DNA from 3 places in the Lysinibacillus sp. NPDC047702 genome. Region 1 is predicted to be linked to each of the others. Evidence: riboswitches for the same ligand, from Rfam matches in the RefSeq annotation. Region 1 holds a riboswitch; each other region holds the start of a gene.
What was found. Region 1 has a riboswitch for cobalamin ahead of ACQKIM_RS12485 (DUF4430 domain-containing protein). Riboswitches for the same ligand answer to the same signal wherever they lie in the genome.

Region 1 (10,415 bases):
GTTCCGTATTCTGTTTGACGATAGCTCAATGCAACACCGTTTTCTGCTGTTACTCGCTTTAAAACATCAAAAACAGTTTCACCAGTAAATAATTTAGTGGCTATTGGTTTTAATGGCACTTCAGAGGACGAAATTTGAATTGAAAATGTTGTATAGCCAATTTCCTCTTTTTCAGTAGGAATAGATGGCTGATTACCATTGTCACCAGGTGAGGTATGCTCATCATCATCACTACCATCCTCGTCCCCAGGCTTAGTCTGTTTGTTTTTCGTGTCTGACATATCATAGAGCGGTGTTTGTCCGCTTAAAAGACGGTTGTAAGCTGCTAGTGTATAGCCAACTTGAACTGTCGCCATACCATCTGCTTTTGATTGGCTTTGAACATGTTTAAAGCCACCGTCACCAGAGCTAAATGTCATAATATTAGCAATAACTTTATCGAATCGTTTATCTTTATTTGCATCAATGCCTAAGCTGGCAAGTGCTGTTATAACTTGGGCGGCACTTTCAGCAGCTTCCGGGCTGCCCGCTGTCGAAATATAGCCACCTTTAGCTGTTTGGATGGCTAATAATTTAGCTATTGAGCGATCAGTTACAGCCTTTACTTGAGGATTACTTTGATATGGTGCTAATGCTTGAAGTACCATCCCTGTCATATCAGGATCAGGATCAGTACCGCTCCATGCAAATCCGCCACCATTTTTTATTTCCTTTGATAAAATATTTTGAATTAATTTATCCCGTGTTGTTGTCGCAGTTTTAGGTAATTCAAATCCCCAAGTATCCAGTGCAATTAATGAAAAGATAGTTGAGTTGACACCAGGGCTCGTAGCAAAATTCAAATCTGATAACTTTTCAACTAGATTGTAGCCAGCTACATCTTTCGGATCTTTCCCAATTGCTGTGAGAGCAATTATAACTCGAGCCCAGTCCGTTGCTTGAGTCCCTATTTCCCCATTTGTTGCTTTTACATGACTAACGAGATTGCGATAATATTTATCATAATACGTTGCATATTTTGCAGTATTATCACCACGAGCTAATGTTAATATAGTCCATTCAGACCCATAAACGGGCTCATATGCACCTTTCGTCAAGTAGTTAGCAACAGCAGTGTATATTTCAACTGTTGTCGGTTGTAGTTCAACTAAGCGCTTTTGTAAAGCTTCCAGTTGCTTGTAATTTGTTACTCTGCTTTTATGTGCAAATAATAACTTATCATAAGCTTGCTGTGCTTCAAGAACTTTTAATTGGTCAGCCCAAGTAAGTGCTTCTACAGTAGGAAGTGCACCGATTTTTTCGATAACTTGTTTAATATCATCCTCTGCATTAATCATTTTCTCCTTATCGAGGAGATCATTATAGTTTGATACCCCTTTGGAGACACCAGGTATATTGTTTGGATTAGCTAACTTTTTCAAAGCTTCTTTTGCAGTTTTTAATTGTTCTTCTGCTAATGGGCTATTAATATCAATAGCATCAATTAATAGTTCAACATATTTAACTTCCTTGGCAAAAAGGTCTCCCTTATTTGCTACCTTTTTTTGTTCTGCTGTAGGTATAACAGCATATTTTTTTCTTGCATAATCAAGTTGCTCTTTTATTGCTGAATCAATTGTTAAATCTTCTAGTTTAGGAAGCGCATCAATAGCAAGGAATGTATATTTAACTTCTTTTGCTGCAAGTTCTTGATTAAATGCTAGTATATCTGCTGGATCTGTTACTTTTTTTGGATCACGATAACCAGATGGTTTAATCAGAGAATTATATTTTCCACGAACTGCCTCTAACTTCTTATCCAATTCATCGCTTAAAGAAATAATCTCTTCAGGTGCAGGTATGGCGTTGTTCGGATCTTGCATATAATATCTAAAATACGTAATTTCTTTTTCTAGTAAATTGAAAATATAAGGTAGTTTATTTTCTGATCTTAATAGAGTACGAGCAGGCTCTTTTACTTTAATTTCTAGCTCGCGAGCTTCTAGTAGCAACTGATATGTTGATTCATCGGCTCTTTCGATTGTAGGGAGAGCGATAATAAAATCTATTGCCTCACGAGCTTCTGGTGAAATAACATATACTTTAACTTCTTTAGTTCCACTATCTAATTGAGCGGTAATGACTGTCTCTCCGATTGCCTGAGCTATTACGTTCCCATTAGTGTCAACTGTTGCAATTCCAGAGTTACCTGAAGACCACATAACTGTGGCACTGTCACCTGTTGTTGAGTTAGTTGCAGTAAGTTGAAATGTTTCTCCCACTAATAATAGTAAAGGTTCCTCCGTGTTTAGCTGAACGTCGCTAATAGCTAGGGGCGCAACTTCTACGTAAGGAGCTACCTCCGTTGCATCCCCTAATTGTGTAAGATTATCGGATTCAATTTCATCAACAGATTGCAGTGCATTTTCCTGTTCTGCTGAATGCTCTACTTCTTTTTCATTATCCGACCCTGTAGCATTATCCTGCTTTCCTGAATCATCAGGTTCAATACCATTTATGTTTGTAGTAGGGTCGAGTAAATCCCCTTCAAAATCCTGTGCCTTAATTGCAGTGACTGGAGAAAATAGCGATACGATCAAAATAAAAATAATTGCTATATGTAGCTTTTTTTTCCACATCGTCATATAAAATTCACTTCCTTTATAAATAATTAAATACTGACAAGCTGAATTAATTCATCTTGTCAGTATCAATTTATCTAGCTATTGTACTTTCACTTCAACTGGCTCACTTGCTGAGCTACCGAACAAAGCATTGGCAGAAGCTGTAATAGTAATAGTGCCTGCCTGCGCTGTACCCGCAAATGTAATAACAGCTTGTTGGTTTGTATTCACAGTAATAGACTGAGCTGTTAATGCTGTTGTCCCTGTGTTAATTGTCCAGTTTGCTAAATTAGAGGCATCTGGTGTTATAAATAAATCACCAGTTAAATTTACCGTAACGGATGGATTATTATCATTTACAGCAATTGAACTTGTCGTTTCTAATTTAGCCCATGTAGTGTAATAAATATGAACCACATCATCAGCCTCTAATTGATACTCAGCTAATCCATAATTGGGGCTAACGCCATTTACAGTGTATACCCAGCCATCCCAACCATTTAAACTGCCTGCAGCACGTCCATCAATTGATTGAAGATATGGACCATATTGAGTAGAAACTACTACATAAGGAATACCCTCAGCATCAAATACTTGCTCTACAAGCTCTAACGCTGTTGTCCCTTCTTGAACATTTACAGTTGTTCCTGCTAAAATTTCATCACATGAACCAGTACCGCATAAACCAGTCACTGATAACTGAACATCAAAATCTGCTGTTTGTGCTTCCTGACTTATGGGCTGTAATACTGCTGCACTTGCTGTTGGTGCTACGAGCGAAAATGCTAAAAGCATGACTAACGCTAATTGCCACCATTTTTTGAAATGGACCATTTGTAAAACCTCCTATTTTTATTATTTCGTGAATGTTCTTGCAATTAACTCGAAAACAAAAAGATGCTTCTCCAAAAAGGGGAAGCATCTAATGGAAAACAGAAAAAAGGCGCAAAAACATAGTTTGCCTGTCCGTCTATTTGCCGTAGGTTCTCCTAGCTTCCGAAGAGAGTTAATACGATAAAATAAAGGTAGGTCTCCTGGCTTGTGCATCCTATTCAGAACCTTCCCATCTACTGGAGGCATTTTTCCTCGTTTGACAGTGGTATTTTCTGTAGTCATCTACACTTACAGTTGCGGAAACAGCTTCGGCTTTGTACCGAATTCCCTATTAAGCTCTTAAAAGAGCACCTTTATTCTGCAATTCTTATTCACTTACTGTTAAGTTTAGCATATATTTCTATTTTTCAAAATAGTTAAATAAAAAAGAAGTATATTTTTTAGATATAGTAAGCTTTAAATAGTGTCAATATTATTATTTCACTGCTCATTAAAAAAGCAGTATTAAAAGCTATAGTTCAACGTTGCGGGGTGAAACAAAAAAATAGAAAATGATAACCTAACTTTCACACAATGGCTAGAAAATTTAAATCGAATTATAAAGAATGAAAGGAACAAATACGTATAGAATATATTATTCGATTGCATTTAACGCTGTATATAGATCATTATGAGAGCTTCAAAATTTAGATTGATAGAACTTGTTCAAATAAATTTTTTGAACCGTGTAAACGGCAAATACAAGCCAAATATGTTATAAGCTTAGCATCATCTTATTAACATTTCCATTACTAGGGCTGAAATATTACTACGAAATCGAGGAACTTCAGTTTATTACTACTCAGAGATTTGCAGAGTGTTGGCATTGGGAATATATGTACTAAGTTAGCCCATTTACTATATTACACAAAACAAAAAAGATGCAGTTAATTGCAGCTTTTTGTTTCATCTGTTTTCAGCAACGTACACGGTGATTGTGATAATTGATAAACGGTAATTTCCGCGTGTATTTGCGTTTATCGCTTAATCTATTCACAAGAGCTTTATAAAGATGGGCTTTTTCTTTGATATTCTTAGTGCTCTGCAGAAATTGAAGTATAAAAGTCTTCAAGCTTTTTGCTGTACGTTTCTTTTTATAAGGTTTGCTACCGCACTTGAACGGTTGTCATTGCAGATGCTTTAATCGTCTGATGCTGTGGGGGCCCTTTTGGTTCAATAAATAACGTTGAGTAATATGCCTCAGCAATCGTAATTAGGTAAATGACAAAAAGTAATTGTTTAGTTCAATGATTCAAAAATATATTTCTCCTTTTTAGTGCAATCAATCAATTACGCCCTAGCGTAATTGAGTCTGGATTTTTTTCGAGCTCGCTCGAAAAGCTCCTCTTCAAAATCCGTGACATCCGCCAGGGGCTTTGGGCCAACGTGATGTTGGTCACTCAGTCATTGCCACAGGACGTGGCGTTCTTAGTCTGAGTTCCTCTATTTCAGCGGGCGTTTGTACCCCACTGAATAGGAAATAAATCGCATTCATCTCGCCACCTATAGAGGTGGAGTATTCTGCTGAATCAAGATAAAAAATGTATAGTATTAATACGAGCAGTCATAAAAAAAGTTTCACCTAAACTAAATTTTTTGAAAAAAAGTTACCTCGCATTAAAATATCCGGCTACTGTATGCCGGATATTTAGGGCCTTTATTATGAATCAATGGATAGTATCTATAGCTTGTTGAATTAGATTTGATAAAGAAGCAATCCCCTTTTGCTCTAAATGAACGCCATCTGGAGCGAAAAACTCTGGATGATTGATTGCAGCAGCATGCCAATCAATCAACGTAATATTTTCATGTTCCTGCGCTTTCTTTTGTAATGCTTGATTTACTTTTCCCTCCCATGAACGGGGTACACGTGTATTTACTAAATAAATATCAGCATTGGAAAAAGTCTTTAATAGGGTATCAATTTGTGTATTTGTAAAATAGCCGTTTGTTCCGAGCTGAATGATGACTGCTTTATCTGGTTGATTAAAGCTTGCATAATTAGGTGCTAATTTAACGGCTTGTGAAACTTGGCGACCAATTTTTGCATCTATGGTAATGCTAGGATAGATGTTATGTAAGCTCTTAGCAATATCTATCATTACAGAATCGCCAATGGCCAATATTCCATTATATGATTCATGAACTTCTGTCTCATTTTCCTCCTGCTCAGGCTCTACTGCATATTGATCCGTATTTGAATCAACATTCTCTTCTCCATCAATTAACGACTCCTGCTGAGATGTTCCCTGCTCCTTTTCGGAATCATGATTGGTTGAAGGCTGCTGTTTTCCACCATCTATTTTAATATTCGTAGGCCGTGACTCAATAGATTCTATTTTCTCTTCACCTACAACCCCTGTCATTCCAGTAAAAAATACTAGAAGGAAAAGTGGAATGAGCGTGGTTGAAATTTTTCTAGCAAGCGTGAAGCTTCCCCATTTGTGTTTATTGAATATAAAATACTGTCTAAAATAACAGCGGAACCCATCCTTACGAATCGGCATTTCAATAAAACGATAGGATAGTTCTGCAATTATAAAGATAAGCATCAGCTGTAGAGCAATTCGCCAATAAGCTGGATTGCCTATTTCGTATACTGGAGTACCTAAAACAATAATTGGATAATGCCATAGATAAATCCCGTACGATCTTGAACCAATCCAACGCAAAGGCTTCCAAGAAAGGATTTTTCCTAAAAAGCTAACTGGGTGACATACGCAACCTATTAAGATGGCTGCATTTAAGCAAAATACGAACATCCCTCCTCGATATAGGAAAGATTGATATTCATCCACCAACAAAATACTGATAATGAAAATACTAAAAGTTACTAAGCTTACACTATTTAGCTGATAGACATGATTAGTAGAGATTTTTTGTGTTGAAAGTCTTTTCATCGGCCAGATAAGAGCCAACCAGCAACCTATTAATAATTCAAAAGAACGCGTATCTGTTCCATAATATACACGACTAGGATCTGCTCCTGGTTGATATAGTATAGCCATTAGCACCGCGGAACTGAATGCCCCCAGAAAAACAAAAATAGCGAGCTTATTTTGCTTTTTGGCAATAAGAAGCCCAAGCATTAAAAGAATTGGCCATAATAAATAAAATTGTTCCTCAATAGCTAGCGACCATAAATTCTTTAATGGCGAAGGGGAACCAAAACTATCAAAATAGGAGAGTTTGTGAAAAATAAACCACCAATTACTTGAATAAAAAATAGAGGAAATCGCATCACCACGTAGTGTATGAAGTAGCTCCTTATGAAATAAAGTCGCCCATGTAAATGTTACAATAATCATGACATAGGCAGCTGGAAGTAAACGTCTAAATCGTCCTAGCCAAAATTTCTTCAATCCAACAGACAACTGACTTCCTTTTAAAGGTAAAATAGTTGAGGTAATTAAATACCCTGATAAAACAAAAAAGATATCGACTCCTAAAAATCCCCCACTGGCCCATCTGAAATTAAAATGATAAGCAATAACAGCTAATACTGCTAATGCTCTAATCCCATCGAGTCCAGGGATATAACGATGATTGAATGACTTGCCTGACATAATATTCCTTCTCCCAATAATTTATAAACCTTTTCACCATGTATAATGTAAAAAAATATTAAAGCCAACATCGTCTCCTTTTGTATGTTCACTTATATAATGACGAATAAGGCACTTTAAAAGTTAATAATAAGTGCTATCTTCGTAAAATTTTTATTATATATGTATGTGCATTCAAAAAAAGAGGCTGGGACAAAAAGAAAAAATGTTAGATCGATTGTATCTCGGTCTAACATTTTTTTGATTTAAGAAGAATCAATCAACTCAGTGAAACGGAAAATTTATTATCCATTTTCGTTATTTTTCAAAATAATTAAGTTCTGTCCCAGCCTCTTTAAAAGCGTGATCGCCTAGCGCATATGCCTTAATTTTCTGCCCTAATATAAGAGCTAACTCGAAAATTATAAGACAAGAAATAAACAATTTAAAGGCTTTTCATTATGTTTTTGTAAATAAATTTTTGGTAATTTTGTTAACAGCCGTTCATTTTTCATACTTTGTCCAAAACATGATTTTTGCCTTCTTTTAAATTAGCAAAAAGAAGGCAAATCATTTCTCTACTATACTATTATGAATCCTGTTTTTCTGTAATAAAGGATTTGGCAATGGCTTTCCCAATTATAGCAATTGTACGATTCAATTCATCTTCTGTATTATCTATTCCACCTAGTTCTATTAAAATCATTTCTTTCGTTAAATCCTGATTATAGCGTCCATCTACATTGTCACCGCTTTTAGAGATCACACCTCTAGAAATTTTCGGCACAATTTCATTCATAGCAGCTGATAAGCTTTCTGCATAAGCAGTATTCCATCTATAATTTTTATGCTCTGCTCCTACAACGATGGCAATTCGAGCATAGGACTCATTGTTGTGTGTGATCGTTGTAGCATTTTTCTTGGCAGAATCTCGATGCAAATCAATAACTAAATCATAGGTTTGCTCTTGCAAACGTTTAGATAAATAAGGACGCACCGTATTATAAGCATCTGGAAAAGTTTTTCCCTCAAGCTTCATTACCTTCATAACATCAACATCTAAAACATCCGTTTGAATACCATTCATACTAAAATGCTTAGAAATAGCTCCTTGTAAATTATAAATATTTGTTTTCTCATCATAAACATCCGCTTTTCCACTGACAGCTTTCACCATTGGTTGATAGGATTCTTGGGAATGGGTAAATAATAATAATACTTTAAAAGGATTAGTTTCTTTTGTCTGCTCTAGTGCACTTTGTTCAGCTAGATTCGTAGCGGCAAACACGACTTGCTTATCCTCGGGTTGTTTAATCGGAGTCGATGCTTGCTTGTTGAACGGAAGTTGCCCAGCAATGACAGGTAATACGAAGAAGAACAATAATAAACCAAATGACCACTGTAGTTTTTTTAGCAAAGTCACACCCTCCTCCACTTATCGTATGGAGGGGGTGCATCTTTTAGAACGAAAAAAATTAGAGTTTATTTGCCCACTTCATCAGCATAGATGAAACGAGTTTTGCATAGCTATCTATCCAATAATCGGCTTCCTTTGGCGTCACCATCAGCTGTGTATGTGAGCCTGCAAACGTCTCTTCAAACAATTGTTGACGCTCCTCCTTTGACCAAGTAGCCCACTCACCAAAGATTGGTTTTACTAAAGACATATCTACTTCTTTATTGATATCTGGCTGCCAGGACGACAAGGACAATTTGGATGATGGCTTACTCCGTTCTGCAACCCGTGCAGCTATTGAACGAAGCATGAGCTCTACAGCATCCGCAATTAATACTGGCGCATCGACAACTGTAGGAATACCAATTGCTGTTACAGGAATCCCCAGCATTTCATAGGAAATTTCCTTACGCTGATTTCCTACACCAGAACCTGGATGGATACCTGTATTCGTTAACTGAATTGTTTTACATAATCGAGTGCTGGCTCTTGTTGCCAATGCATCGACAACAATAATTAATTTAGGCTTTAGTCGCTCTGCTATTGCAGCTACAAATTCTCCTGTTTCATAACCTGTTTGTCCTGTTACACCAGGCGCATACATGACAAATTTTTCATCAATCACATCTAGGCTATGCAAATGATCAATAAGATATGGTCCTATTGCATCAGGTGTAATGGTGCGATTACCCAAACCAATAATTAAAATTTTGTCATCCTTATTCCAAGATAATGCTTCATGCATTTTTTTAAAATTCTCAAGCAACTCATTTTCAAGCTGCTCAAATCCATCGTGATCATCTAGCCTCAAGGTTGGTACAGAGAGGGTAATATATTGACCTTCCTTTTTACCAATTTGCTTTTCACCTTCTGCATTCACTAACACATCTGTAATTTTTACTCGACCAGCAGTTCGATCTTCAACTTGAATCCCGCTCGATTGTTCAAGTGTTTCTTTCTGCTCTTTCGTTTGGTGTAACACTACTTCTTCAGATTCGTCAATTAAATCTGTACGTTGCCAATTTAAATTTTGCATACAGTTCACCTCAATCTGTAGTTTGTTCAAACTGTCAAGTAAATATTCTTTGCATAAATCTATTGCAATTTGGTCAAGCGTTTGTTAAAATGATTTTTGTTGTATTGACACAAGAAATCAATGAGAAGATATCATCTCGTACCTAATTTAGGAGGTGAAAGATATGCCAAACATTAAATCTGCAATTAAACGCGTAAAAGTTAACGCTAAAGCTAACGCTGCTAACTCTCAAGCTAAATCTGCAATGCGTACTACAGTGAAAAAAGCTGAAAACGCTGTTGCTGCTAATGCTGAAAACGCACAAGAACTTTTACAAGCAGCTTACAAATCTTTAGATAAAGCAGCTTCAAAAGGACTTATCCACAAAAACGCGGCGGCTCGTAAAAAGTCTCGCCTTGCTAAAAAAGCGTAATTGTTTAAAGGATCAGTATACTCTTTAAGAGTAGCTGGTCTTTTTTATTTATAGAGACAAATAAGAGCTGTCCTTTAATGCTAGACAGCTCTTCTATCATATTATTAGAGTTGACGCAATAAGAAAAGCTCTAAATAACGCTCACGATTACCCCCAGTCGACTTTAACTGTAAATCGACTTCTGCTAATTGATACAATGCTTTCAACAGGCTCTCCTCCGATGGACGATGACGCTGCTCTACCATTAACTTAACACGATATGGATGTATCTTTAAATTTTTTGCAATTTGCTGTGGATGGTAGCCTTTTTTCAATAAATAAAATACATTGGACATCGTACGTACATTTGATGCAAGCAATCCAACAAGCATGATAGGCTCTTGCTTTTGACGCAATAAATCATGATAAATAGTCAAAGCCGCAACAGAGTCATTTGCAAAATAAGCATTTAACATTTTAAAGGCATCCTGCTCTAATGTTTTTGCGACTA
Region 2 (10,415 bases), on a different contig from region 1:
AAATCCTGTGTTGATATGTAGGCTTTTTTCTTATTCGACAATCGGGCCATATTATTGAATAACAACCTTTTATGATATGTTTCCAAACGACGCTTTGGGAATTTAAAACACTTAAAACCCGATAAAATCCATTTATGGTATTATTAAATTAACTTTTTTAATAATATTAAATGGGGTGGAAATGTTGAAAAGATATTTTTACATAAGCATTTTATTAGGAACATTGGCTTTATCAGGTTGTATTAATGATGAAACTGATAACACAGAAGCTACAGCAGAATCGTTGGCTACTGAACGTTCCAGAACAATTAACAACGAGGCTAATACTACAAAAACAGAAGAAGTAGAACCGATTCCTTTGAACTTAACGCAAGAGCAAAAACAAGAATATTATAAAAAATATGTAGCTATCATAGAAAGAGTAAATGCAGAAAATAACGAAGGCTTTGAACTAGAGTTGGAGCCTATAACAGATCTTCTTGATGAATATTGGATTGAAATAGAAGACTTTGAACAGCTAGCAAAAAAGCGAGCTAATGCGTCAATTGTTGTTGTAGAAAATAATGAACGTTATAATCCGATGTCAGTACCGAAGACAGTAACGTTAAAAATAGGTTCCAAAGAAGCAAACATTATTTTTAAAGGTTCTTTTGATACACAATTAAACGAAAATACATCAAAGGGAAGACAACTATTTTCAGTATTTAACGGTATTTCTTCGGAAGCTGCGGACACTAATGGAAGTTGGACACAACTAGGCTATGAGGAGTCTTTAATTGATGGTAATACTGTATATAAAATTGCGGTGGGAGGAAAATACTCGCAAAGTGGTATTATTTCTTCACATATCGTAGAGATGGAATTTCATTGTGATATATATGGAGGAATTAGTTAGAAACCCTAAGTTACTATAACAGAATTTTATCGTTGTATAAATTATACAAAATAATTTCAAAAACTTTCCTAAAAGAAAGTTAGGTAACAAAACCACGCTTAAAATCCGCAAAAATAAATAGTATAATTTGAACGTTGAGTAATAGAAAGGAAATGATTGTAGATGGATTCATTTACGTTAAACGGGCTAATAGGAAGTGGCATGGGGATATTTACAGTTCTAATGTTAGCTGTGTGTCTTTATTTCATTCTTTCATATTTTGAACATTTAAAACAAGACGATAAGCGCTTGATAAAACAATCAAAAATTTTTGCTGTCATTACATTTTTTCTTGCGTTTGGAGTTCCTGCAATTTATCAAATTTACATATTTAATCAAATGATGCACTAATTGGTTTTGTTTGAAGAATTGAGCCTTAGTAATCAAAATGACTTTATAAAGAATGCAAATTTAAAACAAATAACGTTCCCAAATACAAGTTTGGAACCACACTTAAAAGCCACAAAATGAAGTTTAGTTATTCCATTGACGGGCGCATTTATTTAGGAACGCGTCTTTTTCTTTTAAAGGGCCATATTCTTTAATAAAAGCTAAGTGACATTGTAGGAATCTGGTATAATCATTATGGAGGTGAACGTTTCATATATGATAGTATTTGTGTTCATTAGTGTTTATTTAATGCCGATTTTAGCTATTATATTTTGTATAAACCTTGTAGAAATAATAAAGAAAGTAAAAAAAGAACAACCAACTACTGCTAACACAATTTGGTTAACAATATCTTTTGTATTAATTGTATGGAGCATTGCTGTTACAACCTTAGGTGAATAATAGAATCGTTTTAGCCAAAGCTATCAACAGTTCTCCCTTAAAAATAAAATTCCACAATCAGGCGCAATTCTTTAATAAAGAATGCGTTTTTTTCCATTAAAGGACCATTTAGTGGAGAAAGAATATCAAGAAAAATTGTAACCTATGTAATAAAAGTATGTTGATTGGATCCTATTTACAGAAAAAATTATAGCCGAAGCAATATATCTTTATCTTACTAAAACAGAGGGGGAAAACAAGAAGTGAAGAATGATATAAAAGAACAATATAAGAAAAATAGTTTGGCACTAAGAAATGCTAGATTATCTTCCAAACGGCGTCTATTAATAATATTTTCTATATTTATGGGATTTGCAGGAATGCTTTCTCTCATGTTCTCTGATTTCTATGAGTGGGGTGATGGAGGTGTTTCAGCAGTAACGGTGGCAGTTTGGCAACTATATACTAGCGATAAAAAGATGGTGAAAATTACTGAAAAACCATTAAAATATTTAACATTAACAAAATATGTTAACGAAAATGAGATTATAGAAACAATTAATCAGGAAAATTGGAATTACTTGAACCCCCTTTTGTTCGAGAAAAATAGGCAAAAATAAGTGTTGACGTAAAAATTGAAAATAGGCAATTCGCGATTGTACAAATTTACTTTGAAGAATAAAAACATTGTGTACTTCAACAATCGGGCGCTGTTGTTGAAAAAACCTTAGATTTTCAAACGATCTTATTGTAGTATTTTTTAGTACAGTGAACTATCTTATATCGAAAATTAAACAACTATATTTTAACCCTGGTCTAAATTTAGAATGGGGTTACTTGTTTTAGGTTATAAAAAAAATAACTTTATTGTCTTTTTACAGGAGAGCCGTCTTAGAAAGAGATGAAGAAGAAATTGAAAAGGGGATTAAGCTTTTAATCTGCAATAATAAGGGAAATCTCTACTCTGGGAAAATCCATTCAAAGTTCTATTAATGGTTAAACAAAGGGAGTAAAGTAAAGCAACTAATAGGGAGTACTAGCGAAGCTGACACCACCCACAGTTAGATAATGTCAATGTTATAATAAGTCATTAAAAACGAAATATTTCCATAACAAAACCCTATCCTTTTTTGGATTGGGTAAAATAAAGTTTTATTCAATAATCTTGCCCGTTTGCGGCAAACGCTTAACTTTGAAAGTGCCTTAACGGTATAATATTTTTAAGTATAAAGCTTGCTCTTTGCTTCACCCCTATTTTGGGTACCTCAATAAGCTCATATTCAAGTTTCTCATAAGTTCTAAACATGACTTTATAAGTTTCGACGGCTTCTTCAAAGTCCTGTTTTCTCTCATCATCAGTTTTGTATATGTCCTTCCAAGGAGGTAAAATAAATACCCTTTTGTTATATCTGTATCTTTTGACGGCAGTTTCAATTTTTTCCGAAGTAGGAATTTTTATTAAATGTGAATAGGCAAGGACATCTGGAATACCCCGATCGAAAAAAAGAGGTTGATCTAAAGGATTCGACAAGGCTGAAATATAACTTTCTATAGATTGATCCAACATTAGATCACGATAATTTGTTACATTTCCCCAAGGCAACGCATCGCCATTGGAAGAAATCTGTGTTTGAATAATTTTCCTAGCAACCTCAGGAACATATTTATGATTATTTTTTTGTAATTCATCTAATAGAGTCGTTTTACCGGCGCCAGGTCCACCTGTAATAATTATAAAGTCATTCCTTAATAAATTACTATTTTCCATTATTGAATACTCCTTAACTTTTTTTAAAATAGAGTTTCTAATCATTTAAAAATAACAGTTGTTCAATTATTGTGACTGATAACTGAAGAAAGTTGTAGAATTTTCAGCGGGTGTTCAAACACCCGCTGATAGAAGTTAAAGCTTCCAGAGTCGATTATGCCGAGGCATAATTGATTATGAAATTACTTTTTGTATCTGATCATTAATATTTACCTTACTTAATCCTCCATGGTAACAAACCACAGACTCAATGTCGAGGTCTAGGTATTTCTTCAAAGAGAGTCGGGCCTCTTTTAAATCCAGTACGGTTGGGACATGAATTCCCTCAATTATTCCGTTCACACTGTACATCGAATCCCCAGCAATCAATGTTTTACTTTGTTTCAAATAGAGGCTGATATGGCCAGGAGTATGCCCAGGAGTATGAATGATACAAATCCCTCCACAATACGGCAGTTCTTGGCTGTCAATCAAGGTATCATTCACTTTTCCCTTTGGTGGATTCTCTATGTGACCATCTTTCAAAAGAGGTAAATCCCCCTGAATATAAGGCTTATCTAGTTTGTGAGCGTATACTTTAATATTGCTTCCACACTTCTGTAATATCTCAGGAAGACTACCTATATGATCTATATCCTGATGCGTTAAAATGATAACTTTTAGCTTGTCGAACGACACCCCGACCTTCTCCATTGCCACCCGTAAATCTTCAAATTGACTAGGGAACCCAGTGTCTATTAAAACAGCCATTTCTTGATCCCATAAAAGAGTGGGATGAATAATATTTCCGTGAAATTCAAGCTGGAGCATCTCTACTCCCTTAGAAATTTCCATCACTTTAATCTCCTTTATCATTAGATTTTATCGATGTAAAAGTTTAGTTACATTAGAAAGTCGAAAGAGTAAAGCAAATTTTGTAATATATACGCGTATCACTAATTACTCATTACCAAAGCTAACCTGAAAATTAATTGGATAGCACAAACACGCTATTAACTTAGATTTGCTTCATAGAAGTTCTTGCTGTACTTCAACAATCTAATTCAATTCCGAGTTTTTCTGCTATCTTATTTATTATTAAATTTATAATTTACCAGAACAAAATTTAGCAGGTTAATTTTTAATATCCTGAAGAACAGTCTCCTTCCTCCAAAACAGCTTCCGTAATGTTTCGAAATTGACTAAAATCGTTCCTACTATAATCGTCAAAGTTCCTATACCTGTTAGCCAAGAAATATATTCATGATAGAAGGTAACACCTAGTATAACGGCAATGATTGGTGAAATATACAGCCATGTAGAAGGAAAAACAGGATTTGTCCGTGAGACAAGCCAATAATAAATGCTATGGCCAATCATTGAACCAATAATAGTTAAATAAAGTAGAGAGCCAATTGAAGCTGGGCTTAAAAGATAATCAAGCTGAATGTTCTCAGTAAAAAAAGATAAAATGATTAATAAAACCCCACCATGCATCATTTGTGCTGCATTTAAAGCAATCGGGGATGTCGTTTCAAATTTTTGGATGACATGCTTCGTATAAATCGTTCCAGATGCGTAAAAAACTTCACCCAATATAATGGCGAAACAACCAACCATCCAGAAGGGACTAATCTCAATTGAAAAACTAGGTAAGATCAAGAGCGTGACACCAATAACTCCGACTATACAACCAATGAATGATTTCCGATTTCCTTTTTGCTTCAATATGAATATCTGAATAACTATGATCATCATTGGACCTGTAGCAGATAAGACAGCTGCAATTCCTGATGTCACATACTGTTCTGCCCAATATAATGCGGCAAACGTCCCAAAGGTTAAACCTACTCCTGTAAAAAACATTTCTTTCCGAAATAAAAACCCTATTGTCGTTTTTTCTCTCCAAACCATAAAACTAAATAGTAGCAAACCAGCAATGAAAAAACGAAGTCCAGCTGATAAAAATGGAGGTACTCCTGCATCAACACCAATTTTAATCGCTAAAAATGTCGTTCCAAAAATCAAACACATAAAGAAATAATTAATAATAACCATATAAAACTCCTCCTCTTTTTCTATCATAAAAGAAGGGCAGTAGAACAGATTGAAAAAGATAGAACAGATTAGATTAGAACGTGGTACAATCGTTTTGAATAGGAGGAATCGATGTGGGCAAAGCGATTCAAAATGGAGACTATCTTTTTAAGAAAGTATATGATTATGTACTGCACAGAATAGAACGGAAAGAATGGAAAGAACATGAAAGGATTCCCTCAGTCCGGCAATTAGCAACTGCAATGAATGTTCATCGATTAACTGTCTTAAAGGCTTATCAATTATTGAAAAAGCATGACAAAGTTTATGTAAAAGATAAAGCAGGCTATTTTGTCCAATCAACTGTAACGAAAGATCTTGATCTGGACAATCCAATTGTTTCTGCATACGTACAGAAAAATCATTTATCTGAAATCCATCAATCACCTGTTTCCTATCATTTTTCTCAGGCGTTAATTGATCCAAATCTTTTGCCTAATCATTATTTTTCAGATTACGTGAAGGAAGTGTTTGACCTTTATCCAAAAGTACTTGCAACCTACTCAACTGTGCAAGGTGATTTAGAGCTACGCGAAACACTTACTCAATATTTTATCAATCAGTATAAAACTCATCTGGGTGCAGACGATCTGTTAATCACTTCTGGCTCACAGCAAGCGATTCACTTAATCGCTCAAATTTTTATTAAGCCAAGAGACGTCGTTTTATTTGAACGTCCAAGCTATAGTGCTGCGATTGATATTTTTAGAGCACAAGGAGCACAGATTATAACGGTTGATATCCATCCAGAGGGGTACGATTTAGAACAGGTTGAAACCTATATTAAACAATACAAGCCACGCCTATTTTATCTCAATCCCACATTCCATAACCCGACTGGTTATACTGTTTCTGTCGAGCAGCGCAAAAAATTAGTAGAGTTAGCTGAACAATATCGATTTCTATTAATTGAGGACGATGCCTATCACGACATATATTTTGATCATGCCCCGCCGCCACCAATTTACACATATGATACTGCTGGCACAGTCATTTATATCCGAAGCTTTTGCAAATATATTTCACCTGGTTTGCGAATTGCAGCTGTTATTTGTCAATCATCACTAATGAATTCACTGCTAACAGTAAAATCGTTAGCTGATAATGGCTCACCACTTCTCAATCAAAAAATTTTTCTCCATTACTTTTCATCACTAAGATTGCAGCAGCACTTGGAGAAAATCCGGATCGCCCTACAGATCCGAAAAGAAATCATGGAGAAAGAGCTGAAGGTAACAGATTGGAAATGGACCAGTCCAAAAGGTGGTCTTAATTTATGGGTGCAGCTTCCAGATAAAATTCCAACTGAATTATTATTAACCAAAAGTATCGAACAATCTATATCCTTTGTGCCAGGTCAAGTTTTTGATCCATTAAAACAACAATCATCCTGGATACGTTTGAGCTATTCTTACGCAAATGAAAAGCAACTAAGTGAAGGAGTAAAAAAGTTTGTTGCATTGGCGCAATCTCTAAGTGAGGGAAAAAGCTTTGATTAAAGGCTTGCAAAGCTATATCAGGCCTGCCTTCCTATTTTGCTCTGTGAAAGTTGAGTTAATAAATTACTGCTCGTTAATGTGGGATAAAATAGATTCCTTTTTAAACTTAATATAAAGACACAAAAAATCTCCTTTGAATCATAAAGTGATTTGGAATCCAACTATCACATAATTAGCTGGAGGGCACTTATTTTCTTTTGATTCATATAATCACCCTAAAAAGTAGTTTATTAATAATAAGGAAGAACTTGTTAAGTGCTAGGATATAATGTTCTGAGTGTTTACATGGCACATATTTTCCAACTTATAATTTTTTGAAAAAGTAACGGAATCGTCTGGAACTGAACCGTTTGTTGGAGTTTCAATTATAGCTCGAAAGAAGGGAATAAATCATACCTTAAACCTTTTGAGAGATGGGTTTGAATAGCTGTCAATGATGTATTTAATCTGATTCGCTAGTTTGCAGGAAGTCTGGTACTTAATGTAGATATTTTGTATTCATCATTTAAATAATTAATTTCCTAATATAATTTGATGGATTTATGCAGCTTTACGACAGGCAATTATATTGTGAAGAAAATCCCCTTGATCTAACTTTATTCGAAAACTACAATTACTTAATAAATTTTGTGATTATACAGAAATGAAAGGCTTATATTATATTCAGAAAATAAAATTGACGTGAACAATCGAGCATGTTATGTTTATTACTAATTTCATAGCAATCATTACAAGTTTGAGTGAGAAATATTTCACTTAATTAAAAGGAAAATGGGTGTAAATCCCATGCTGTCCCGCAGCTGTAAATGAGGAGTTTTGTTTCAGATACCACTAAAAGAGGTGGGAGCAAAATAATGATTCATGAGCCAGAATACCTACTTGTAAGAAGATTCATTGATGATCTACGAAAGATAGGGAGATGGATGGAGGCTCACTCATAGTAAGTTTTTCTGTCCTTATTCTTTTAGAATAAGGTTTTTTTTATGCCTTCTTTCAATCTGTCTGTAGATCCATTTTGTAACACGAACAGAGATAGGAGACAGAAAATGAGATTGACAAAGTATTTACTTCCTTTTTTGCTTGTATTAACTTTCAGCATACTTGCTGGCTGCACAAGCAATGAAAAGGAAAAAACAGCTTCTAAACAAGCAACTGACGAAAAAATGATAACGATTGGGTGGCCCTTAGATGTGGGTCCATTAAATCCCCATACATATTTACCAAATCAAATGACTGCACAAGCAATGGTCTATGAATCATTGGTTGAATATAACGATGATGGAACTGTTACGCCTAAACTAGCAGAAAGTTGGGACATCTCAGTAGATAAAACTTCTTATACTTTTCATTTAAGAGATGATGTCAAGTATTCAGATGGAACTGCTTTTAACGCAGACAATGTGATACGTAACTTTGATGCAGTATTAGCGAATCGTGATATGCATTCTTGGATGGGCATGGTTAACCATATTGTAGAGGTCGTAAAAGTGGACGAGTTTACCATTCGCTTGCAATTGGATGAACCCTATTACCCTGTCTTAAACGAGCTAGCCTTTGTAAGACCTTTCCGTTTTTTAGGGGATAATGGGTTCCCGCAAGGAGATGCAACAAAGGATTCTATCAAAGCACCTATTGGGACTGGTCCATGGGTATTAACGGACTACAAAAAGGATGAATATGCTTTATTTAGTCGAAACGAAAACTATTGGGGAGAAAAACCTCTCGTAGACCAAATAAAAGTAAAAATAATCCCTGATTCAGAATCGATTTCGTTGGCATTTGAAAACGAAGAATTAGATTTAATTTATGGTCGAGGCATTATTAGTTTAGATAACTATACGTATTTAAAAGATAGTGGCAAATATAAAACCGCTACCTCTGAACCTTTGTCTACGAAAGCACTACTGTTCAATACACATTCTGGCCCGTTAGCCGAATTAAAGGTGCGTCAAGCTATTCAATATGCCATCAATAAGGAGCAAATGGTGGACAGTATTACACATGGAACAGAAAAGGTTGCCAATACACTTTTCTGGGATGCGATACCTTATGCCAATATTAATTTAGCGCCACTTATATATAATCCTGAAAAATCGCAACAATTACTAGACGAAGCAGGATGGACACTACAAAAGGGTGAAAAAGTTCGTTCTAAAAACGGACAACCTTTATCATTAGATTTAATCTATATTGCAACAGATGCCATTCAAAAGCCAATGGCAGAATTAATGCAGGGTGAACTAGCAAAAATAGGGATACAGTTGAATTTAGAAGGCGCGGATGTAATGGTTGGTCTTCAAAAGTTAATGGATGATCAGGTTGATATTAATTTCTGGCGTACAAATGGACCACCAACAGATCCACATAGCTTTGCTAATGAATCAGCTACACCAAATGCTAGCGGTGTCTATGAAGCGAAATTAGGCTTACCAAATGCCAAAGACATTGATAACAAAATTCACCAATTATTAATTGGTACAGATGAAAAAGAGCGCGTTCAGCTTTATACGGATATTTTAACAACATTCCATGACCAAGCACTATTTTATCCTATATCTTATGAAACAAATAATGTGATTTATCATCCATATATGAAGGATTTTGCTCCACGTGCATCTGAATATGATATTCCTTATGCACAAATGGATAAAGAAAAATAAGTGAAGAAGAGAGAGTGTGTCTATCAAGGGCATCTCTCTTTTTATCATAGGATTGACTAGGAAGTGACAGCATGTACGAATCGCTATGGATGTTTTGTTTAAAAAGAATTTTCACATTGCCCTTTGTATTATTAGGCGTATCTATCCTGACCTTTGTATTTATTCGTTTCGTTCCAGTGGAGCCTGCGGAGGTTATTCTTAGATTGGCTAGAGTTGCGCCAACAACAGAGGCCATTGAGACATTACGCGAAGAGCTTGGAACAGACAAACCTTTTCTTATTCAATATCTGCTATGGGTAAAAGGCGTTTTACAGCTAGATTTTGGTACATCCTTTGTTAGTAAATTGCCTGTGGCACATGAGTTATTTGCTAAATTACCCGCAACCATTGAATTAGCTACCGCGGCATTTGTATTCATTTTAGGATTAAGTATTCCATTAGGGATCATAAGCGCACTGTATAAGCATTCCATTATCGATAAAATAATTAGTTTGTTTACCATTATGAGTGTTTCGATTCCTACATTTTGGCTAGGATTTTTATTACTCTATCTATTCAGCTTAAAACTAGGTATCTTCCCGACAAATGGAAAGGGAACACTGACTCATCTAGTTTTACCCGCACTAGCCTTAGCTTTACCCACCATTGGACTGTTCGTTCAGGTTATTCGTTCATCAATTATTGAGGAATTACAGCAGCATTATGTT
Region 3 (10,415 bases), on a different contig from region 1:
GTAAATACAATAAAAAAGGAATATATTTAATATAACCTGTTTTTGTTGTATTTACAATAAAAAAATAAAAATAAAGAGGTAGAGCACTATGAAATATATCTTTTATGTAGCCGGAATTTTACTATTAACCCTCGGGATTTCTTTGACAATACAATCAGAATTAGGTACTTCACCTTTTGATGCCCTATTAGTAGGACTGTCCAAAAGTGCAGGACTTACAGTAGGTAGCTGGGAAGTAATAATAGCTTTAATATTAATAGGTTGTAATTCACTTTTACAAAAACATAGACCGGAAGTTTTGGGCTTGCTAACAGCTTTGATCACTGGAATAGGTATTGATATGTGGCTGTTCTTATTCCACAATTTAGTTACACCTGAATTATGGTACAGCAAAGTTGTTTGTTTTGGTATCGGATTAGTAGTTATTGGATTAGGAACGGCAACCTATTTACACACAAATTTTGCCCCCATCCCCGTTGACCGATTAACATTCATCATACAAAAATTAACTAGAACAAATATATTTTTTGCAAGGACATTCATTTACCTTGTATTCTTGATAATGGCAATAATTTTTCATGGACCAATCGGTGTTGGAACTTTATTAACTGTTTGTTTTGGGGGGCTATTACTAAATTATTTTATGCCAGTTACTAAAAAAGCTTTAGAACATATATTCAGTTACTCTAGTACATTACCAACTGACCATAATGAATAGATAGTTCAAAATGATTTCGAAATCTCTATTTGGCATGATTTCCCTCAATTTAATACATTTCTCTGTATGAATAATGCTATAATAGAAGAAATTTATTAAAGAAGGTACGTATATGGAAATACGACAACTTGAATATTTTTTTATCCTGTGTAGAGAGCTTCATTTCACAAAGGCTGCCGAAAAATTGAATATTTCTCAGCCTACGCTTAGCCATCAAATAAAAGTATTAGAAAACGAACTTGGCATCCCACTATTCGATCGTCTAGGAAAAAAAATAGCTATTACTGATGCTGGTAAGATTTTGTATGAGCAATGTACCCATATATTTCGAGCCATTGATAATACAACAAACCAGATTATTGAGCTTAAGGAAGTAAAGGCAGGAGAATTAGTTGTTGGAACTTTACCTGGTGAATTAACAAATTTAGTGTCAGATTATTTGTTAGACTATCATTTGGAATATCCAGATGTACAAGTTTGTATAAATAGCTCGGATGATGTACTGAAACAGTTTAAAGACAATAAAATTGATTTTGCTATTTCCTATAAACAAGAGTATTTCGACTATGAGGAGGAGCAGCTTAAAATCATACAGTTGTTTACGGAGGAACTACGATTTGTTGCTCATAGCAATCATCCATTAGCGGCTTCTAAAACAATTCCATTTCAGGATATTTTAGAGCTCCCACTTATTTTATTTCCAACAATCCATCAATGTAGAAAAGTAATTGATAGTGCAGCCCATAAAGAAAAGCTTCATGTCAAGCCTAAGATAGAGACAGCTAGTATCGACGCTATTTTTAAACTAGTAGAACAAAATGTTGGGGCAACGATTATTTCCAAAACACTTTGTACTTTACATCAATCGAATACAATATGTGAGCGCCCTATATGCGACCCGCCTTTAACAAGAGAAATAGTACTTCTATATAGAAAAGATAAATTTATTAATTTTGCTGCGAAAGCTTTTATTCGCCTTTTGGCTGAGGGACTTGAAAAAGCAGGATTGACCCTTTCAGAAAACAGTAAACTGTTAATTCAATTATTATTAAAGTCTCCATAATAATCTGGATCCACCTCAGTCATATATTTGCTGAATGAGGTGGATTCTTTTTCTAATGCCAAAAATGACTAAGCATTTTGCCTAGTCAACCATTTTGTTATTTTTTCATTGTCTTAGTTTTTACAAGTTGAACATGCCAGGATAATGCCTCTTCTAATAGATGTGAGGTGTGATGATTATCAATCTTCTCTACTGCTGCATTTTAGTAATCCATATTTTTTCTTAGCCTTTTACCATTGTAATGCCCCAAACAAATATACAGGATTTGAATGATTACACAGCAAATCAGATCCATGCTCTTTCAGGATATCTTGTGCCTCCAAACGACTGTCAAGTGTCAGAATACCAGCAATATCTATCATCCATAGAATCTCTAAGACTACGTATAAAATTTTTCGAATTCTTAAGGAAATCTTTGTTTTGAGGGGGGATTGCTGAATTGATGAGAATATATGCATGATTGACTAGCTTTTGTGCTAGATAAAAGGCTAGTTGTACTTAATTGAATAAATGTCATATTAAACTTTCCAATGGGCTCGCTTCCTGCGCAGAGAAGTGAAGGATAAGTTCGCTAGATAACTGTGCCGTAGTGACAAATATCGTGTTGGCCTTTATTTTGTATAGAATAACTTGATTTCATTGATATTCAACAAACATAAAAAGCCTTTCACTCTACCGTTTTTCGATAGAATAGTTTAAGCTGTGCAACGATCATGATGCTAATAACTACAAGTAAAAACCAAGAGCTTATTTTACCAAAATGAACAATTTTCCATGATATTTCTTGATTGGGATATGACCACGCCCCAAAAAACGTAGCAATATTTTCTGCAACCCAAATAAAAAAACCAATCAAAAAAAATGATACAACAATCGGCATCTTATAAATTTTTTTTCGCACTGTAAATTTAACGATTGTGCGATAAAACACAATAAAAAGAACAGCCATTAAAAGCCATCGAAAATCATAAATAAAATGATGTGTAAAAAAATTTAAGTAGATCATGGTCCCAAGTGGGATTGCGAAATAACTTTTCGGCCAGTTAACGATTGCTAAGTCAAACCTGCGCCAAGCTTGACAAATATAGCTTGCTACACTGGCATACATAAATCCACTATATAATGGCACACCCCAAATTTTTGACCACGCTTCCTCTGGATATGACCAAGAGTTAAAATTCACTTTATAAATTTCTAGTACAAGCCCAATCATATGAAAAAGAAGAATAACTTTCAATTCATCTTTTGATTCCAAATTCGATTTATACATAATATACTGTGCCAAAAGACAGATGATTAATATAAAGTCGTATCTGAATACACCAGGTATTTGAATTGCATTTGAAAGTGCAAGTGTCATAAATATAACAACAGGGAAAATACAAGATAATGATTGATGATAAATAAAGTAAGTTAAATTTTTTAAAAAACTCTTCAATTTCATTCACCTCAAAATGACCAACTTCAGACTCTTGTTAGAAGAATATAAGATTTTTTATCAAAAATCAATGTTTTTTTATTGATAATCAATAAATTTATTCTACTTTAACTTGGAACTAAAAAATGTGAAAAACGTCTTTTCTTGAATCAAAAAACCCGATCGTTAGATTTTCCTCTAACAATCAGGTGTTAAAATCCCAATATTAACAATTTCATCCTTACTATCTTAATAATTTCAAAATACTATGAAGGCAGGTATCTTTATAAAATTCATGTTGTTCTTCTAAATCACTTGTTAACCATTGTATTAATGAACCATCAATAATTGCCCTTATCATTTTTGCATTTGTTAAAGAATCAATATCCTGATTAAAGACGCCTTCCTCTTTACCTAATTCAATGATTTCTTGACCAATTCCCCAACAATTCTCGTAAAATTTTAAGTTGATTCTTTTATACTCTTCATTGCCGTTTGCTTGAGCTAAAAAATCTAAATACACTCTGTAAAATTTTTTATTTTCCTGAGGTGATACAAAAACAGCATTTACGTAGGCTTGGAGTTTTTCTATAGCCGTCTGATACTTGGCGATTTCTTTTATTTCATAACTATAGATTTTGTTCGTAGTGGATTCCAGTAATTCTAATAATATGTTTTGCTTACTCGTAAAGTAGTAGTGAACTACCCCTTTTGAAACATTTGCATGGTTGGCAATATCCTGTAATGTGACATTATCATAGCCCAAGCTTGAAACAGCATTAAAGGCTGCTTTCATAATTTGTTTTTTTCGTTCTTCCTCTTTCTTTTTCATAGGAGCCTCCGATGACTTGATAAAAGTCATTATACATGAAAAGAGGATAAAATCCAATTTTATATTGACCGGTCAGAATAATTTTGTTACTGTTTAATGGAATTAAATTGTAGGAGGGTGTTTACGATGACATTAGAAGGCTTTAAAGCATTAGTAGTAAATAAAGATGCAGAATTTACAGTGAAAGTTAACGATCTTACATTAAATGATCTACCGAATGGTGAGGTGTTAATTAAAGTAAGGTACTCTGGCATTAATTATAAAGATAGTCTTGCTGCGATTCCCGATGGTAAAATCGTTACTTCATATCCTTTCGTACCTGGAATAGATTTAGCTGGGACCGTTGTTTCCTCTGAGGATCCTCAATTTAAAGAAGGTGACGAGGTGATTGCAACTAGCTATGAAATAGGTGTAACCCATTTTGGAGGCTTTAGTGAATATGCACGTATCCCATCTAAATGGGTCGTGTCACTTCTAAAAGGTCTCTCCCTTAAAGAAGCAATGATTATTGGCACTGCAGGATTTACAGCAGCATTGTCTATTCAGAAATTGGAGGAAAATGGGGTAAATCCAGAAAAGGGGAAAATACTTGTTACTGGAGCAACAGGTGGTGTAGGTAGCTTTGCTGTCTCTATTTTGTCAACACTAGGTTATCAGGTAGAAGCAAGTACTGGTAAAGAATCTGAACATGAGTATTTAAATAACCTTGGAGCCACTTCGATTGTTTCTCGTGAAGAAGTATTTGATGGGAAAATCAGAGCATTAGGCAAACAAAAGTGGGCAGCTGCTGTCGATTCTGTAGGAGGAGAACCACTCGCTTCCTTACTAAGTCAAATTCACTATGGAGGGTCTGTTGCTATTAGCGGATTAACTGCTGGAACACAACTTCCTACAAGCGTCTTCCCATTTATTTTACGAGGGATTAATCTACTTGGAATTGATTCTGTTTATTGCCCAATGGACATTCGATTGAAAACATGGAATCGTTTAGCGACCGATTTTAAACCAGCAAATCTTGATAATTTCATTCATCAAGAAGTAACACTTCAGCAACTTCCTGATTTTCTCCCTATTTTACTAAAAGGCCAAGCCAGAGGAAGAATACTTGTGAAATTATCATAAAAAAATGTAACTAGCAGTAGCCTAAAAATACTATGCAACCATCTACATTAAATATGATGGTTGCCTAGTTTTTCGAAGCGTTAATGTGTACAGATCCGTTGTTATACAAATCTTATATCTTAGGCTCACCATTGTATTTACGTTATTTTCATTATGCTTTTCATCGAGTTTATCACAATTAAAAAAGAATTAAGTTCAGTATATACCGAACCTAATTCCTTTTCAGTTATAGAATTTCTTTCAAATTCAAATAATCTTATTTTGTACCACTCGCCCCAAACCCAGTCGTTCCACGAACCGTTTGAGATAATTCATTTACTTCTAGTAGCTGAATTGTAGGGACAAGCTGAATGACCATTTGTGCGATACGCATTGATTTTTCTACTATAAATGCTTCTTTACCATGATTGATTAAGATAACACCTATTTCGCCTCTGTAGCCCTCATCAATAGTGCCTGGACTATTAAGAACTGTTACACTATGTTTTAATGCTAGTCCGCTTCTTGGACGAATTTGAGCTTCCGTTCCTTTTGGTAATTCAATTTGTAAGCCTGTTTTAATTAGTTTAGCTTGTCCTGCTGGTATCTCTATTGCTTCAATTGAGTAAAGATCCATTCCAGCATCACCTGGATTGGCCTGCATAGGAAGCAATGCATCAACATGGATTCTTTTGATTTTTACGTCTAAGTTCATTATTTTTCATCCTTAACGATTAAAATTAAATGTGTCGTCTGTAATCGGTGCTACTTTTGCCTTGGCATAAGTCGAACCCTTTTGTGAAAAGAAGTCGTATGTAGAGCCTTCATTACGAATACCATTCATAACAATAGGATTAACTTCTTCTTCCGGGAACATTGATTCGAAACCGACATTCATTAACGCTTTATTAGCATTATAGCGTACATAGGCTCTGACCTCAGGAGATAATCCTGTTTCTGCATAGATATCATCTGTATACTTCATTTCGTTTTGATATAAATCTAGTAATAATTCATAGCCCCATAAATGTAGCTCTTCTTGTTTTTCTTTTGAAAACTGCTTAAATAGATTTTGAGCAAAAAACCCGACAGCTACTCCATGAATTGATTCGTCACGTAAAATAAGTGAAATAATCTCTGCACTATTTCGTAGGAAGCCTTGTCCACCTAAGTACAGTGGATAGAAAAAGCCAGAGTAGAAAAGGAAAGATTCAAGCATTACAGACGAAAACATTGCTTTCCATAAACTTTCAGAATCTCCATCTTCAATACTGTTATAGATATCCGCAATCTTATTAGCCTTATATTGTAGATATTCATTTTTCTTTACCCATTCAAATAGCTCGTCTATTTCCTCGTTCGTACAAAGTGTTGTAAATATATAAGAATAGGATTTAGCATGTATCGCCTCGAATGCATCAAAAACGGTTAGAACAGCCTTCTCTTGTAGATCAGCAGTAAAAGCTGCAACACGATTCATACCGATATTTGTCTGAACTGTATCAAGTAACGTTAATCCTGCAAATACTTTTTTATACGTATCCTGATGCTCAAAGCCTTTCCACTGTTTGATATCTTTACTTACTGCTATTTCTTCAGGGAACCAGATTTGCTTCCATTGCTGATCCCAAAATATTTGTGCAAGCTCACTTGTTGCCTTATTCCAATTGACTGCCTCATATATTATATTTGACATGCTACACACTCCTCTAAGCTTTGTAAACGTTGACGAACATAGTAAACGGACTTAATTCCCTTTATCCATGCATAAATATATACTTTGGCCAATTGTTCTGTAGTCCAATTGTCAGTTACATAAAGCGTCATAGAAATGCCTTGGTCAACATGTTTTTGAGAGGCTGCATATAAATCGATTAAGTCATATGGATCAATATCGTATGCTTCTACATATAAATGACTGTTTTCATTTGTTAAATGTGGCATTGGATAAATTGTTCGGCTATCCGCATAATCACGTACCTCTACACGCTCTGTACAAGGAGCAATAGAAGCGGTACAGCTACGGATGTAAGAAATACTTCCAGTAGGTGCAATCGCCAAACGATATGAATGAAATAATCCATTTTGCATTACATCCTGCTTTAAATTTTCCCACATTTTTGCCGTAATGATCGGAATATTTCCAAGCGCTTTTAGCACAACAGGTGACAGCTCTTCCTCTGTTTTATTTACATATTGATTAAAATAGTTGCCTGAAGCGTAATCACTTTCCTCAAATCGGTGGAAGGTTTCGCCTCTTTCTTTCGCCATCTCCATTGAAGATTTGAGTGAATAATAATTCATCGCCTCCATAAAGCGATCCATAAAATCAATAGATTCCTTTGAGCCATACATGATTCCCTCAGTAACAAGATGACCATGGAGATTCATACAACCAAGCCCTACTGAATGCATTAATTTATTTGCTTTTGCAACAGATGGTACATTCTTGATGTGCGTCATTTGCGACACATTTGTTAGTAAATGCATAGCTGTATCAACTAATGTTTCGAAATCATTTACTTTGCTTGCTGCATGGATATCAATTGACCCTAAGTTACAAGATACATCTAGCCCATATTCATTCGGCACATCTTGGTCAGTAATAATACTTGTTTCTTGAACTTGCAAGATTTCTGTACATAAATTTGACATTTTCACACGACCAATATTTTTAAGCGGATGCACGTTATTGACATTATCATCAAAAATTTCAAATGGATAGCCTGATTCAAATTGTGCTTTTTTTACCTCTGTATAAAGTTTACGTGCATTCAAGCGCTTAATTTTACGAATATTCGGATTATCCAGTAACTCATAATACATTTCTGTAATTGAAATCTCAGACATACGTTTACCATATTCTTTAAAAATATCATATGGACTAAACAATACAATATCTTTATCACGTTTCATCAGTTCAAAGAAAATACTTGGTAAAATAATTCCTGTTGATAAAGTTGCTAGGCGAATTTTATCATCAGCATTTGGTTTTTTGGATGAAATAAAATTTTCTATGTCAGCATGAAAAATATTTAAATAGACAACGCCCGAGCCATTTCGTTGTCCTAGTTGATTGGAATAGCTGAAAGAGTTTTCTAGCAATTTCGCTACTGGGATTACACCACTTGCACGATTTAGAATCTCTTTAATTGGATCACCCAAAGGACGTAAATCTGTTAAATTTACTCCAACCCCACCGCCAAGGCGTGATAGCTCCAAGCAATAACCAATATTTTCAGCAATACTATTCATTGAGTCATCCATTGATAATTTAAAGCAGCTTACTAGTTCTCCACGTGCTTTTTTTCCACTATTTAAAGCTGTTGGTGTTGCAGGCTGATACGCTTCCATCATCGCTTCAACAGAACGTTCTGCTAAGATCATGTCACCTTGTGCTAAATACAAAGCAATAATAACAATACGGTCCTCATATTTTTCTAAAATTTCTTCCCCGTCACGGCTCTTCATAGCATAACTATCATAAAATTTACTCGCACTCATAAAGGATGGGAAACGGAAATGATAATCATATGCCTTTTTGTACAGCTTTTTAATAAATTCCATTTCATACATATCGATAAATGCTTTTTCATAATAACCCTCATCGACTAAATAACGGATTTTTTCCTCAATATCAATAAAGTAACGTAGACGCACGTTTACATATTCTAAAAAGTAGCGGCGTGTTGCTTCTCGATCCTTTTCTAACTCTAATTGACCTGTTGTACTATAACGATTCAGTACATCATTATTAAGCTTTAAATATGTTTTCATGCGATTACCCTCATTTCATAAAACGTTTGTATTGCTTCATAATCATTTTGATTTCCTCGTAAATCTAATTTACGTACTAGAGGCACATGATACTTTGCTGCAATTTTCTCACCAGCAGCGCCAAAAATCGTATGGCCGAAGTTACTGTTGCCACTTACAACTACACCCTTGCAGTAATTCCCGTTTTGTTCTAAAAAACGAGCCACTTTAGTAGGGATATCACCTAATCCGTCAGTGTATGTTATTAAAAGGTATGGCTCACCCAACAGTAATTCCTCAGAAAGTTCCATTGATTTCCCCCTTAATTTAGAGACAACATTTCGGACATTTCCTGTACGACTAGCATAGACGATCATAGTGTAATCAGCTCGATTTGAGAAACAATTTCCTTAACATCCCCTATAAATGTCTCATTATATTCAAGAACTGGCACACTTAAAAACCCTGCATCCATAATAGTTTGCTTTGCTTTTTCATCATGATCTATATTCACAATTTCTGCTTCAATTCCTACTCGTTGTAATTCAGATTTTACCCAAAGACATTTCGGGCAAATTGTTTTCGTATAAAGTTTCAAATAAATCCCTCTTTTCATAATATAAAAAGGCTTTCCCTTCAAGAGAGATAGCCTAAAATGGAAACGTTAAAAATACATAAAAATAGCTACGTCCCCATTTCTTAATCCCCGAAGAAATGATTGTTGTGTTTTATATAGGCAGGTCTCCTGGCTTTGCTTCACTCTCTGATTTCCTTCCCATGCGAAAGCACAGTGGCTTAAATCATCGTCAGCTTTACAGTTGCGGGGACAGCGTCGGTATTGTACCGAACTTCCCTATTAAACTACATATAGTAGTACCCGAATAAAACAAACACAATATATTGTTTTTCCAATAGAACTAAGTGTACCATCCTTCAAAATAAAAGTAAATCTAGATTAGAGACTTCTTAATAGTAAGATTATTCGATATTTTCCGCCAAATGATGTTAAGCAAGTTGATAGCTAGGCAGCTTAACGCTATAGAACAATAGTCCATCTATTATTTCAACAATAATAGACAACTGATAAAGAAATATGTAACACTATGTATTTCCTTAATCAACTAATGTTAAAGATTAAAGTCCGTTTCTTGCCTTTCTTATGCAAGAAATAATTATGTAAATACCTTTTTGGAATATAACATCAAAAATATAGAGGCATAAGCTACTACTAATAATCTTTACATAAAAACAGCCCTTATTCCGAAGAAGAATAATAGACTGTTTTAATTTTGATTTTTAATAAATCCTAACAAATTATTCTATACCGAATAAATAGAGACAAATCCTTATAACTGAGGATAATAATTTATATAATCTAATTGCTGTTATAAGATTATACTCTCTTTCACAGTCTATTAAACTATCATAGACTTCTTTCACTTTACCATTTTTCGAACTATAAAAGAAACTATTTTTAAATAATCATTTTCCCATTTGTAACATATTATATCCCTTAAGAGGAATATTC

Region 2: it holds a riboswitch for cobalamin, as region 1 does, so the genes downstream of both, nikA (nickel ABC transporter substrate-binding protein) here and ACQKIM_RS12485 (DUF4430 domain-containing protein) in region 1, are expected to answer to the same signal.
Region 3: it holds a riboswitch for cobalamin, as region 1 does, so the genes downstream of both, ACQKIM_RS16445 (glutaredoxin family protein) here and ACQKIM_RS12485 (DUF4430 domain-containing protein) in region 1, are expected to answer to the same signal.

What each region holds. Positions count from the first base shown of each region.
Region 1 covers NZ_JBNNMG010000022.1:16,766-27,180, forward strand. The annotation lists gene ACQKIM_RS12480 (S-layer homology domain-containing protein) at 1-2,624, opposite strand, end outside; gene ACQKIM_RS12485 (DUF4430 domain-containing protein) at 2,703-3,437, opposite strand; cobalamin riboswitch at 3,611-3,807, opposite strand; gene ACQKIM_RS12490 (acyltransferase family protein) at 5,144-7,042, opposite strand; gene spoIIP (stage II sporulation protein P) at 7,611-8,444, opposite strand; gene gpr (GPR endopeptidase) at 8,497-9,513, opposite strand; gene rpsT (30S ribosomal protein S20) at 9,677-9,925, shown strand; gene holA (DNA polymerase III subunit delta) at 10,030-10,415, opposite strand, start outside.
Region 2 covers NZ_JBNNMG010000013.1:44,371-54,785, reverse strand. The annotation lists gene ACQKIM_RS09240 (hypothetical protein) at 185-895, shown strand; gene ACQKIM_RS09235 (hypothetical protein) at 1,541-1,726, shown strand; gene ACQKIM_RS09230 (hypothetical protein) at 1,969-2,325, shown strand; gene ACQKIM_RS09225 (AAA family ATPase) at 2,892-3,473, opposite strand; gene ACQKIM_RS09220 (MBL fold metallo-hydrolase) at 3,648-4,307, opposite strand; gene ACQKIM_RS09215 (DMT family transporter) at 4,587-5,510, opposite strand; gene ACQKIM_RS09210 (PLP-dependent aminotransferase family protein) at 5,624-7,048, shown strand; cobalamin riboswitch at 7,764-7,945, shown strand; gene nikA (nickel ABC transporter substrate-binding protein) at 8,095-9,708, shown strand; gene nikB (nickel ABC transporter permease) at 9,780-10,415, shown strand, end outside.
Region 3 covers NZ_JBNNMG010000035.1:15,618-26,032, reverse strand. The annotation lists gene ACQKIM_RS16490 (YczE/YyaS/YitT family protein) at 89-718, shown strand; gene ACQKIM_RS16485 (LysR family transcriptional regulator) at 831-1,781, shown strand; gene ACQKIM_RS16480 (DUF817 domain-containing protein) at 2,449-3,225, opposite strand; gene ACQKIM_RS16475 (TetR/AcrR family transcriptional regulator) at 3,443-4,030, opposite strand; gene ACQKIM_RS16470 (NADPH:quinone oxidoreductase family protein) at 4,157-5,152, shown strand; gene dut (dUTP diphosphatase) at 5,409-5,846, opposite strand; gene nrdF (class 1b ribonucleoside-diphosphate reductase subunit beta) at 5,859-6,827, opposite strand; gene nrdE (class 1b ribonucleoside-diphosphate reductase subunit alpha) at 6,815-8,908, opposite strand; gene nrdI (class Ib ribonucleoside-diphosphate reductase assembly flavoprotein NrdI) at 8,905-9,264, opposite strand; gene ACQKIM_RS16445 (glutaredoxin family protein) at 9,261-9,485, opposite strand; cobalamin riboswitch at 9,606-9,783, opposite strand.